DNA from 2 places in the Afipia carboxydohydrogena genome. Region 1 is predicted to be linked to the other one. Evidence: riboswitches for the same ligand, from Rfam matches in the RefSeq annotation. Region 1 holds a riboswitch; the other holds the start of a gene.
The links. A riboswitch is a leader RNA that binds a small molecule or an ion and turns the genes downstream of it on or off. The one in region 1 is predicted to bind S-adenosylmethionine.

Region 1 (4,412 bases):
GACCGGCACCGTCGATGCGATGCGTTCGATCGACCCGGACGATTTTCGCGCCGCGCTCGATACCGGCCTGGCCGCTGTGCAGAAGGCGGATGCCGACGTCATCCTGATGAATCTGCAATACAGCCCGCGCATGGAAACGGTGCTGGCGGCGACCAACTACAACGATACGCTGCGCGTCGTGGCGCAGGAGCATGGTGCGCCGCTGTTCGATCGTTTTTCGATCATGCGCGCCTGGAGCGAGGCGGGAGACTTCGATCTGTTCGCGCAGGCCCACAGCATCGGCGTTGCCGCGCGGGTGCATGATTGCCTCGGGCGCGCGCTGTCCAAGCTCGTGATCGAGGCCGCGCATATCAACCCGGCCGAGCTCGGGGTGCGCTGACGATGCGGCAGCGCCATTGCAAATTGCTCGTGGCTGTAGGGCTGCTCGGTATCCTTGCGAGCGCGCCGTGTCCTGCCGCGGGCGAGACGCTCGCGCAGTCGGAGACGCCGATGGCGGCAACCGATGGGGCGCCTGCAAGGCGCAGCCTTCCCGGCAAGGCGATCGATGCCGCGAAAAATGCCGCGAGCCGGGCCGGCGATGTTCTGACCCGCATTCCGTGCCTGCCGCCGAAAGGCGCGGGGGCGGTCTCCGCCTCGCTGCCGCGCGTGGCGCGCAAGCTCAATGCGGGAGAGCCGATCACCATCGTGGCGCTGGGATCGTCGTCCACCGCGGGCTACGGTTCGACCGCATCGACCTACACCTATCCGAGCCGTCTGGCCGAACAGCTTCGGCGAAAATATCCGAGGGCGCGCATCAGCGTCATCAATCGCGGCATGGGCGGTCAGGAGGTGCGGCAGATGGTCGAGCGTCTGCAATCGAGCGTGCTCGATTCAAATCCGGATCTCGTGATCTGGCAGCTCGGCACCAATACGGTGGTGCGTGGTGAGGATAGTTCCGGCATCGCGGCGTTGGTCGAGTCTGGCATCACAAGGATACAGGCTAGGGGTGCCGACGTGGTGTTGATCGATCCGCAATACGTTCCCGCCGTGACCGCGAAGAAGGAAGGCGCGAACAAGATGGTGAAGCTGATCCGCGAAGTCGGGCGGCTGCGTCATGTCTCGGTCTTCCCGCGCTTCGAGGTGATGCGGCAATGGCATGAGGACGAGAAACTGCCGTTCGAGAGTTTCTCGATCTCCGACGGGTTGCACATGAACGATTGGGGATACGCTTGCTTCGCCCAGTTGCTCGGCGACACCATCATCAAATCGGTCGGGGAAGCCAAAGCCGAACCCGGCACCGAAAGGCCGGGAAGCGTCATGAGCTTCAGGCCGATGTGAGGGCATGAAAAAAGCCCGCCAGACGGCGGGCTTTTTGAATGGCGGCGCGCTTGCCTCAGACTTTTTCCAGCGCGCCCTGAACGTCCTCGATCAGATCGTCGACGTGTTCAAGGCCGACCGAGAAGCGGATAAAACCGTCGCCGATACCAAGCTCGGCACGTTCCTCCGGCGTCAGACGCTGATGCGTCGTGGTGGCGGGATGGGTGACGATGCTCTTGGAGTCGCCGAGATTGTTGGAAATGCGGGCGACCTGAAAACCGTTCAGGGCGCGGAATGCGCCTTCCTTGCCGCCCTTCACCTCGAAGCCGATCATCGTCGATCCCGCGCGCATCTGCTTCTTGATGACATCGGCCTGCGGATGGTCGGCGCGGCCGGGATAGATCAGCCGCGTCACTTTCGGATGCGTGGCGAGAAAGTCCGCGATCTTCGCGGCACTTTCGGTCTGCGCCTTGACGCGCACGCCGAGCGTCTCGAGTCCCTTCAACAGCACCCAGGCGTTGAACGGCGACATCGAGGGCCCGGTCTGGCGGAAGAAATTATGGATGTGCTCCATGATGAACTCTTGCGACGACAGGATGATGCCGCCGAGACAGCGGCCCTGACCGTCGATGTGCTTGGTCGCGGAATAGACCACCACATCGGCGCCGAGCGCGAGCGGGCTCTGGTAAAGAGGCGTCGCGAACACGTTGTCCACCACGAGACGCGCGCCGCCCTGATGGGCGATCTTCGCCACTTCCGCGATATCGACGACTTCGAGCGTGGGATTGGTCGGGCTCTCCAGAAACAACGTCTTGGTGTTGGGGCGCATCGCCTTGCGCCAGGCGTCGAGGTCGCGGCCATCCACCAGCGTGGAGGTGATGCCGTAGCGCGGCAGCAGCGTTTCGATGACGTAGCGGCACGAACCGAACAGCGCCCTTGCCGCGACGACATGATCTCCGGCCTGAAGCGGCGCGAGCATCGCGGTGGTCATCGCGGCCATGCCGGTCGCGGTGGCGCGCCCGGCTTCGGCGCCTTCAAGGGCTGCCATGCGGCGCTCGAACATCGCAACCGTGGGATTGGAGAATCGCGAATAGAGAAAGCCGGGCTTCTCGCCCTTGAAGCGGGCTTCGCATTCCTCCGCGCTCTCGTAGGTGAAACCCTGCGTCAGGAACAGCGATTCCGACATCTCGCCGAAATCCGAACGGATCGTTCCGGCGTGGACAAGGCGGGTTTCGGGGCGGTAACGGGATGAATTCAGATCGCTTTTTGTGTCGGACATGCGGACCTCCAATGGCGTCTTGCCTGGAAACAAGGCGCAAAAAACCGGCCTGGAAAAAATCCAACGGCCGGGGGCACAAGGTCCGCGGCCTGTTTAGCGACTTATTTTACGTGGCTGCAAGCCGGCCGGCCCAAATCACCACGGGATAAGTCCGAGGCTTAATCCGCACGGCTCTTTCCGTCAAGCAGCCCATCGGATAACGGGGTAAATGCCCATGCATAGCTCACTCCCGAGGGGACCGGATTTGGCCTTCTCTCTCCCCGCCAACGCCAACGGTATTCTGCCCGATCGCATGATCGCGGCCATGGAGGAGAGTGGCCTGATCCTGCCGGCGTTTCCGTTCGTGGAGAGCCAGATTCAGCCCGCGAGCCTCGACCTGCGGCTGGGTGAGGTGGCTTATCGCGTGCGCGCGAGCTTCCTGCCGGGGCCGGATGTCACGGTCGCCGAGCGCATCGACGAATTGAAGCTGCATGAGGTCGATCTTTCCGACGGCGCGGTGCTGGAGACCAACTGCGTCTACATCGTCCCTCTGCTGGAAAGCCTCGCGCTGCCGCAATCGATTCTGGCGTCGGCCAATCCGAAAAGTTCGACCGGGCGGCTCGATGTGTTCACCCGCGTGATCGCGGACGGCACGCGGCGCTTCGACATGATCGGCGCGGGCTATCACGGCCCGCTCTATGCCGAGATCAGCCCGAAGACATTTCCGGTGCTGCTGCGGCAGGGATCGCGGCTGTCGCAGATCCGTTTCCGCACCGGCGCGCCGCTCCTCGACAACGACGAACTCGAAGCGCTGCATCAGCGCGAGCCTCTCGTCGATTGCGATAACGCCGATCTGACCGGCGGCGTCGCGGTCAGTGTCGATCTGTCGGGAGAAGGCTCGGACGGTTTCGTCGGCTACCGCGCCAAGCGTCACACCGGCGTCGTCGATATCGACCGGCGCGGCGGTTACGCCGTCGACGATTTCTGGGAGCCGATCCGCGCCCGGCCGGACGGCAGCCTGATCCTCGATCCCGGCGAGTTCTACATTCTCGCCTCGAAAGAAGCCGTGCAGGTGCCGCCGAACTATGCCGCCGAAATGGTGCCGTTCGACCCGCTGGTCGGCGAATTTCGCGTGCACTATGCGGGCTTCTTCGATCCCGGTTTCGGCCATGCGGGCGCGGGAGGGCAGGGATCGCGCGCGGTGCTCGAGGTGCGCTCGCGCGAGGTGCCCTTCATTCTCGAACACGGCCAGATCGTCGGCCGTCTTGTTTATGAAAAGATGCTGGCGCCGCCGCAGACGCTGTACGGCACCCGCATCGCCTCGAACTATCAGGGCCAGGGGCTGAAGCTCTCCAAGCATTTCCGCGCGCCGGGCTGAAGGCGCGTTTGGTTAACGCGGCTCCGTCCCGCTGCCGTCAGGTTTGCAAAATCCGGACGGTTGGGCGATGGTGGAACGGACTTCGCGGGCGTAGTTCAATGGTAGAACGGCAGCTTCCCAAGCTGCATACGAGGGTTCGATTCCCTTCGCCCGCTCCATCTCCTCTTGCGTTCCATCCGTGACGCTTCGGCCACGCAGTTCCGCCGGAGTGCATCCGCCGTGCAACACCGCATCGAAATCATCCGCGCCTGAGAAGGGCGATCTGGACAAAGCTCCGGACTCGCAACACGCTGTCGATGCCTTGCTGACACAGCCGGGCGGGGGACGCGACGATGAGATTCGTGACCGGATTGTTGGCGGGCGTGTTGCTGCTGGCCGGGTTGACCGCGAGCCATGCGGTGGTCCGCATCGCCGATGATCGCGGCGGGCGCATCGGCACCTATGTCGACAAATATCAGGGTCTCCGCACGTCCGGCGAAA
Region 2 (4,412 bases), 930 kb from region 1:
TTGCCGATAAAGCTCCGCGCTTCCGCAACGACGTTCGAGCCGCCGAAGCCGCCACCGAAACCGCCGGACGTGTCCATCGACGCATTGGTCTCGCCGAACTGCTGCGCCTGCGCCCGGAATGCGCCCCAGCGCGCGCTGTGGCGCACATGATGGCGATGGGCATGATGCTTGTGGGCGTGATGCTGGCTGACGTGATGCCTGCCGTGATGGCGCGGACGCGCCTCAGCCGGATTGGTGATCGCCGCAACCGCAACCGCAACCGCAACCGTACACATGACACAGGCTGCGAGACGCAACGGCGAAAAAGTCGTGGATCGTTTCATTCTTCGAAGGTTCCTTTACGCAGACATTTCGCGCACGCAGCGCGAGATGGCGCGTAAGACCCCTTTCGATGTGGCGAGAAGACGGCACGATATGTCAGCGCATGACAGGTATTCGCCATGCGGGCAGACTGGGGGCACTTCCGGCCCTCACATCCGAAAGAATCGCGGAAATGCCCTATTTTGGCCGCTCAGATTAATTGCGCCGGGTGAGCAGAAACACCCCCTGCTCGCCGAACATATTCCAGAACCACCACGGCGCGTTGAGGCGCAGCGGCCTTCCGTAAAGGTCGAGCGCCACCGCGCGTTCCATCCTGACGTTGATCTCGTCGCACAACTGGACGAAATCCTTGATGGTGCAGAAGTGAATGTTCGGCGTGTCGTACCACGTCGCGGGCAGATTCTCGGTGCGCGGCATATGCCCGCCGACCAGCAATTGCAGCCGCATCCGCCAGTGACCGAAATTCGGAAACGAGACGATGGCGCGGCTGCCGATGCGCAAAAGATTTTCCAGCACCTTGCGCGGCTGCCGCGTCGCCTGCAACGTCTGCGACAGGATCACGTAATCGAACGAGTCGTCGGGATAACTGTCGAGGTCGGTGTCTGCGTCGCCCTGCACCACCGCGAGGCCCTTGGCGACGCAACTGTTGACGCCCTCGCGCGACAGTTCGATCCCGCGCCCGTCGACGCCGCGCGCTTCCAGCAATTGCAAGAGATCGCCCTCGCCGCAGCCGACGTCGAGCACCTTGGACCCCGGCGCGACCATTTCAGCGACCAGAAGATGATCGCCGCGAACGCCGTCGATCTTCGGGAGTTGCGCTGTCGGGCGGAAAAATTCAGGCGCGTTCATGTCAGCTCACAGTATTCAGGCCATGCGTGCTCGCGGCCGCTTCCAGAAAGGCGCGCGAGATCGCGAAGAATTCAGGCTCGTCGAGCAGGAATGCATCGTGCCCCTTGTCGGTGGTGATTTCGGCGAAGGAGACGCGCGCGCTGCTCGCGTTCAGCGCATGCACCACGGCGCGCGCCTCCGAACTCGGAAACAGCCAGTCGCTCGTGAACGAGATCACGCAGAAGCGCGTCCGCGTGCCGAGAAACGCCGCCGCCAGCACGCCGTTATGATCGGCGGCGATGTCGAAATAATCCATCGCGCGGGTGAGATAGAGATAGGAGTTGGCATCGAAGCGCTCGACGAACGACGAGCCCTGATGGCGCAGATAGCTTTCCACCTCGAAATCGGCGTCGAACGAAAAAGTCGGTTCGTCCCGGTCCTGCAAACGGCGACCGAACTTGCGATGCAGCGCCGCGTCAGACAAATACGTGATGTGCGCGGCCATGCGCGCGACGCCGAGGCCGCGTCGCGGATGCGTGCCGTGCTCGAAATATCGCCCCTGCCGCCAGTCCGGATCGGCCATCACCGCCTGACGGCCCAATTCATGGAAGGCGATGTTCTGCGCCGAATGCTTCGCGCCGCAGGCGATCGCCAGCGCCGCGAACACCCGTTGGGGATACGCGGTCGCCCATTGCAGCACCTGCATGCCGCCCATCGAGCCGCCGACCACCGCGAACAGTTTGGTGATGCCGAGATGATCAATCAGCATCGTCTGCGCGCGCACCATGTCGGGGATGGTGATGACCGGAAAATCCAGCCCCCACGGCTTGCCGGTGGCGGGATTGGTCGAGGACGGCCCGGTCGAGCCCATGCAGCCGCCGACGACATTCGAGCAGATCACGAAATAGCGGTCGGTATCGATCGGCTTGCCCGGCCCCACCAGCGTCTGCCACCAGCCGGGCTTGCCCGTGACCGGATGCGTGTTGAACACATGCTGGTCGCCGGTGAGCGCGTGGCAGATCAGGATCGCGTTGGAACGGTCGGCATTGAGCGTGCCGTAGCTTTGATAGGCGATCTGGAACGGCGAGAGATCGACGCCGCAATCGAGATGCAGCGGCTTGTCGGCGCCGAACACGACAGACGGCGACGACGGATGGTCCGCCTCGCGCGCGCGCTCCTCGCTGCGGGTGGGTTTTTTGCCGGCCGGTTGTCGGCTTGCAACGTCGGACATCGTCTCTCCCGGACCCTTCAGGCCCAAAAAAACCGGCCTGAACCAATTGTTCGGCCGGGATCACATGTCCCCGGCCTGTTTAGCGAATTCTTTAACGTGGCTGCAAGCCGGCCGGCTCAAATGACCACGGAACACAGGAAAAATAGTCCTGCGACCCTAGCCCGTCAAGACGCATCGGGCGGGTGCATGGCCGCCAACCGCCGTTAAGCATGAAGGTTTTCTTTGCTTTCGGGCACCGTCTTTCCTAATCAGAACCCCTGTCGCGAAAGCTGTCTGCATGCCCGATACACCTGCCCCCATTTCACTCCAGGATTTGCGCCACGAGATCGATACGATCGACGAGCAGGTGCACACGCTCTTGATGCGGCGCGGCGATATCATCGACCGCCTGATCCGCGTGAAGCAGACACAGGAGGTCGGCTCCGCGTTTCGCCCCGCGCGCGAGGCGGACATGATGCGCCGTCTCGTGACGCGGCATCACGGCATCCTGCCGCTCGACACCGTTGAGAGCATCTGGCGCGTCATCATCTCGACTTTCACTTACGTGCAGGCGCCGTTCTCCGTGCATGCCGACCTATCGTCGGGCGAAAGCGCCATGCGCGACAGCGCGCGCTTCCATTTCGGTTTCACGGTCCCGTTCCTCGCTCATTTCAACGCAGGCGCGGCCGTCGAGGCGGTCGCGAAATCGCGCGGCGATCTCGCTCTGGTCTCGGCCACATCGAGCCAGACGCCGTGGTGGAGCGCCCTCGAACAGCCGGGCGCGCCGAAGATCATCGCGCGGCTGCCGTTCGTCGAGCGCGCCGACCATCCGGCCGCGATGCCGGTCTTCGTCATCTCCCGTGTGGCGGACGATGCGCTGGTGACCGAGATCGAGACCTGGAGCCTGCATGTCAACGGCTGGAGCCCGGCCGCCGCCCGCGCCCTCTCGCCCTTGTCCGACGTGCTGGCGGTCGCGGACGCCGCATCGGGCACCGCCGCGCTGCTGGTGTCGGTCGCCCACACCGACGGCGTCGAAAAGATCATATCTGCCCTGACCGAGGCAGGCGCAGCCGTGCGGGCATCCGCTCTCGTCGGCGGCCACGCAACGCGCTATAGGGTGCCCACGGCCGGCACCGCCGCGCCCTGAATTTTTCTGGAGCCCACAATGTCCCGCCCCGTGCCGAAGCCCGGCATTCTCGATATCGCGCCTTACGTGCCCGGCAAGAGCGGCGCGGGCATGCATGGGCGCGTGTTCAAGCTGTCGGCGAACGAGGCGGCTTTGGGTCCCTCGCCGAAGGCGGTGGAGGCATTCAGCCGGACAGCCGCAGGGCTTGAGATTTATCCGGACGGCTCGGCGCGCCTCATGCGCGAGGCCATCGGCCGCGCGTTCGACATCGATCCCGCCAATGTCGTCTGCGGTGTCGGCTCGGGCGAATTGCTGCACACCATCGCCAACATCTATCTCGGCCCCGGCGACGAGGCGATCCACACCACGCACGGTTTCCTGCTCTATCCGATCGCGACCATGAGCAACGGCGCGACGAACGTCGTCGCGCCGGAGACAAACTTCACCGCCGACGTCGACGCGATTCTCAAAGCCGTCACCCCGCGCACGAAAATCGTCTGGCTCGCCAACCCGAACAATCCCACCGGCACCTATGTGACCGCCGCCGAAGTGCGGCGGCTGCGCAAAAATCTGCCGCCGCAAACGCTGCTGGTGCTGGATGCGGCCTATGCCGATTTCTGCTCGAACGCCGACTATGAAGCGGGCATCGAACTGGTGAAGGAAACCGACAACACCGTGATGGCGAGGACCTTCTCGAAGATCCACGGCCTCGCCGCCGTGCGCCTCGGCTTCATCTTCGGGCCCAGCCACCTGATCGACGTGGTCAACCGCGTGCGCGATCCGTTCAATTCGAACGGACCCGCGATGCAGGCAGCTATCGCCTCGCTCGCCGACACCGAGCACTACAAGGCGGCGCAGACGCACAATGAAAAATGGCGCGCATGGCTGACGGATGAAATCTCAAAGCTCGGCCTCACCGTGACGCCG

Region 2: another riboswitch for S-adenosylmethionine. It lies ahead of metX (homoserine O-acetyltransferase MetX); the one in region 1 lies ahead of AFIC_RS14880 (O-succinylhomoserine sulfhydrylase).

The regions. Positions count from the first base shown of each region.
Region 1 covers NZ_CP113162.1:3,069,119-3,073,530, reverse strand. Annotated here, with positions in the region: gene AFIC_RS14890 (SGNH/GDSL hydrolase family protein) at 1-379, shown strand, start outside; gene AFIC_RS14885 (SGNH/GDSL hydrolase family protein) at 382-1,317, shown strand; gene AFIC_RS14880 (O-succinylhomoserine sulfhydrylase) at 1,373-2,575, opposite strand; SAM riboswitch at 2,648-2,727, opposite strand; gene AFIC_RS14875 (2'-deoxycytidine 5'-triphosphate deaminase) at 2,790-3,932, shown strand; tRNA gene AFIC_RS14870 (tRNA-Gly) at 4,017-4,090, shown strand; gene AFIC_RS14865 (hypothetical protein) at 4,265-4,412, shown strand, end outside.
Region 2 covers NZ_CP113162.1:725,316-729,727, reverse strand. Annotated here, with positions in the region: gene AFIC_RS03485 (TIGR02594 family protein) at 1-323, opposite strand, end outside; gene metW (methionine biosynthesis protein MetW) at 517-1,170, opposite strand; gene metX (homoserine O-acetyltransferase MetX) at 1,172-2,380, opposite strand; SAM riboswitch at 2,439-2,518, opposite strand; gene AFIC_RS03470 (chorismate mutase) at 2,658-3,506, shown strand; gene hisC (histidinol-phosphate transaminase) at 3,525-4,412, shown strand, end outside.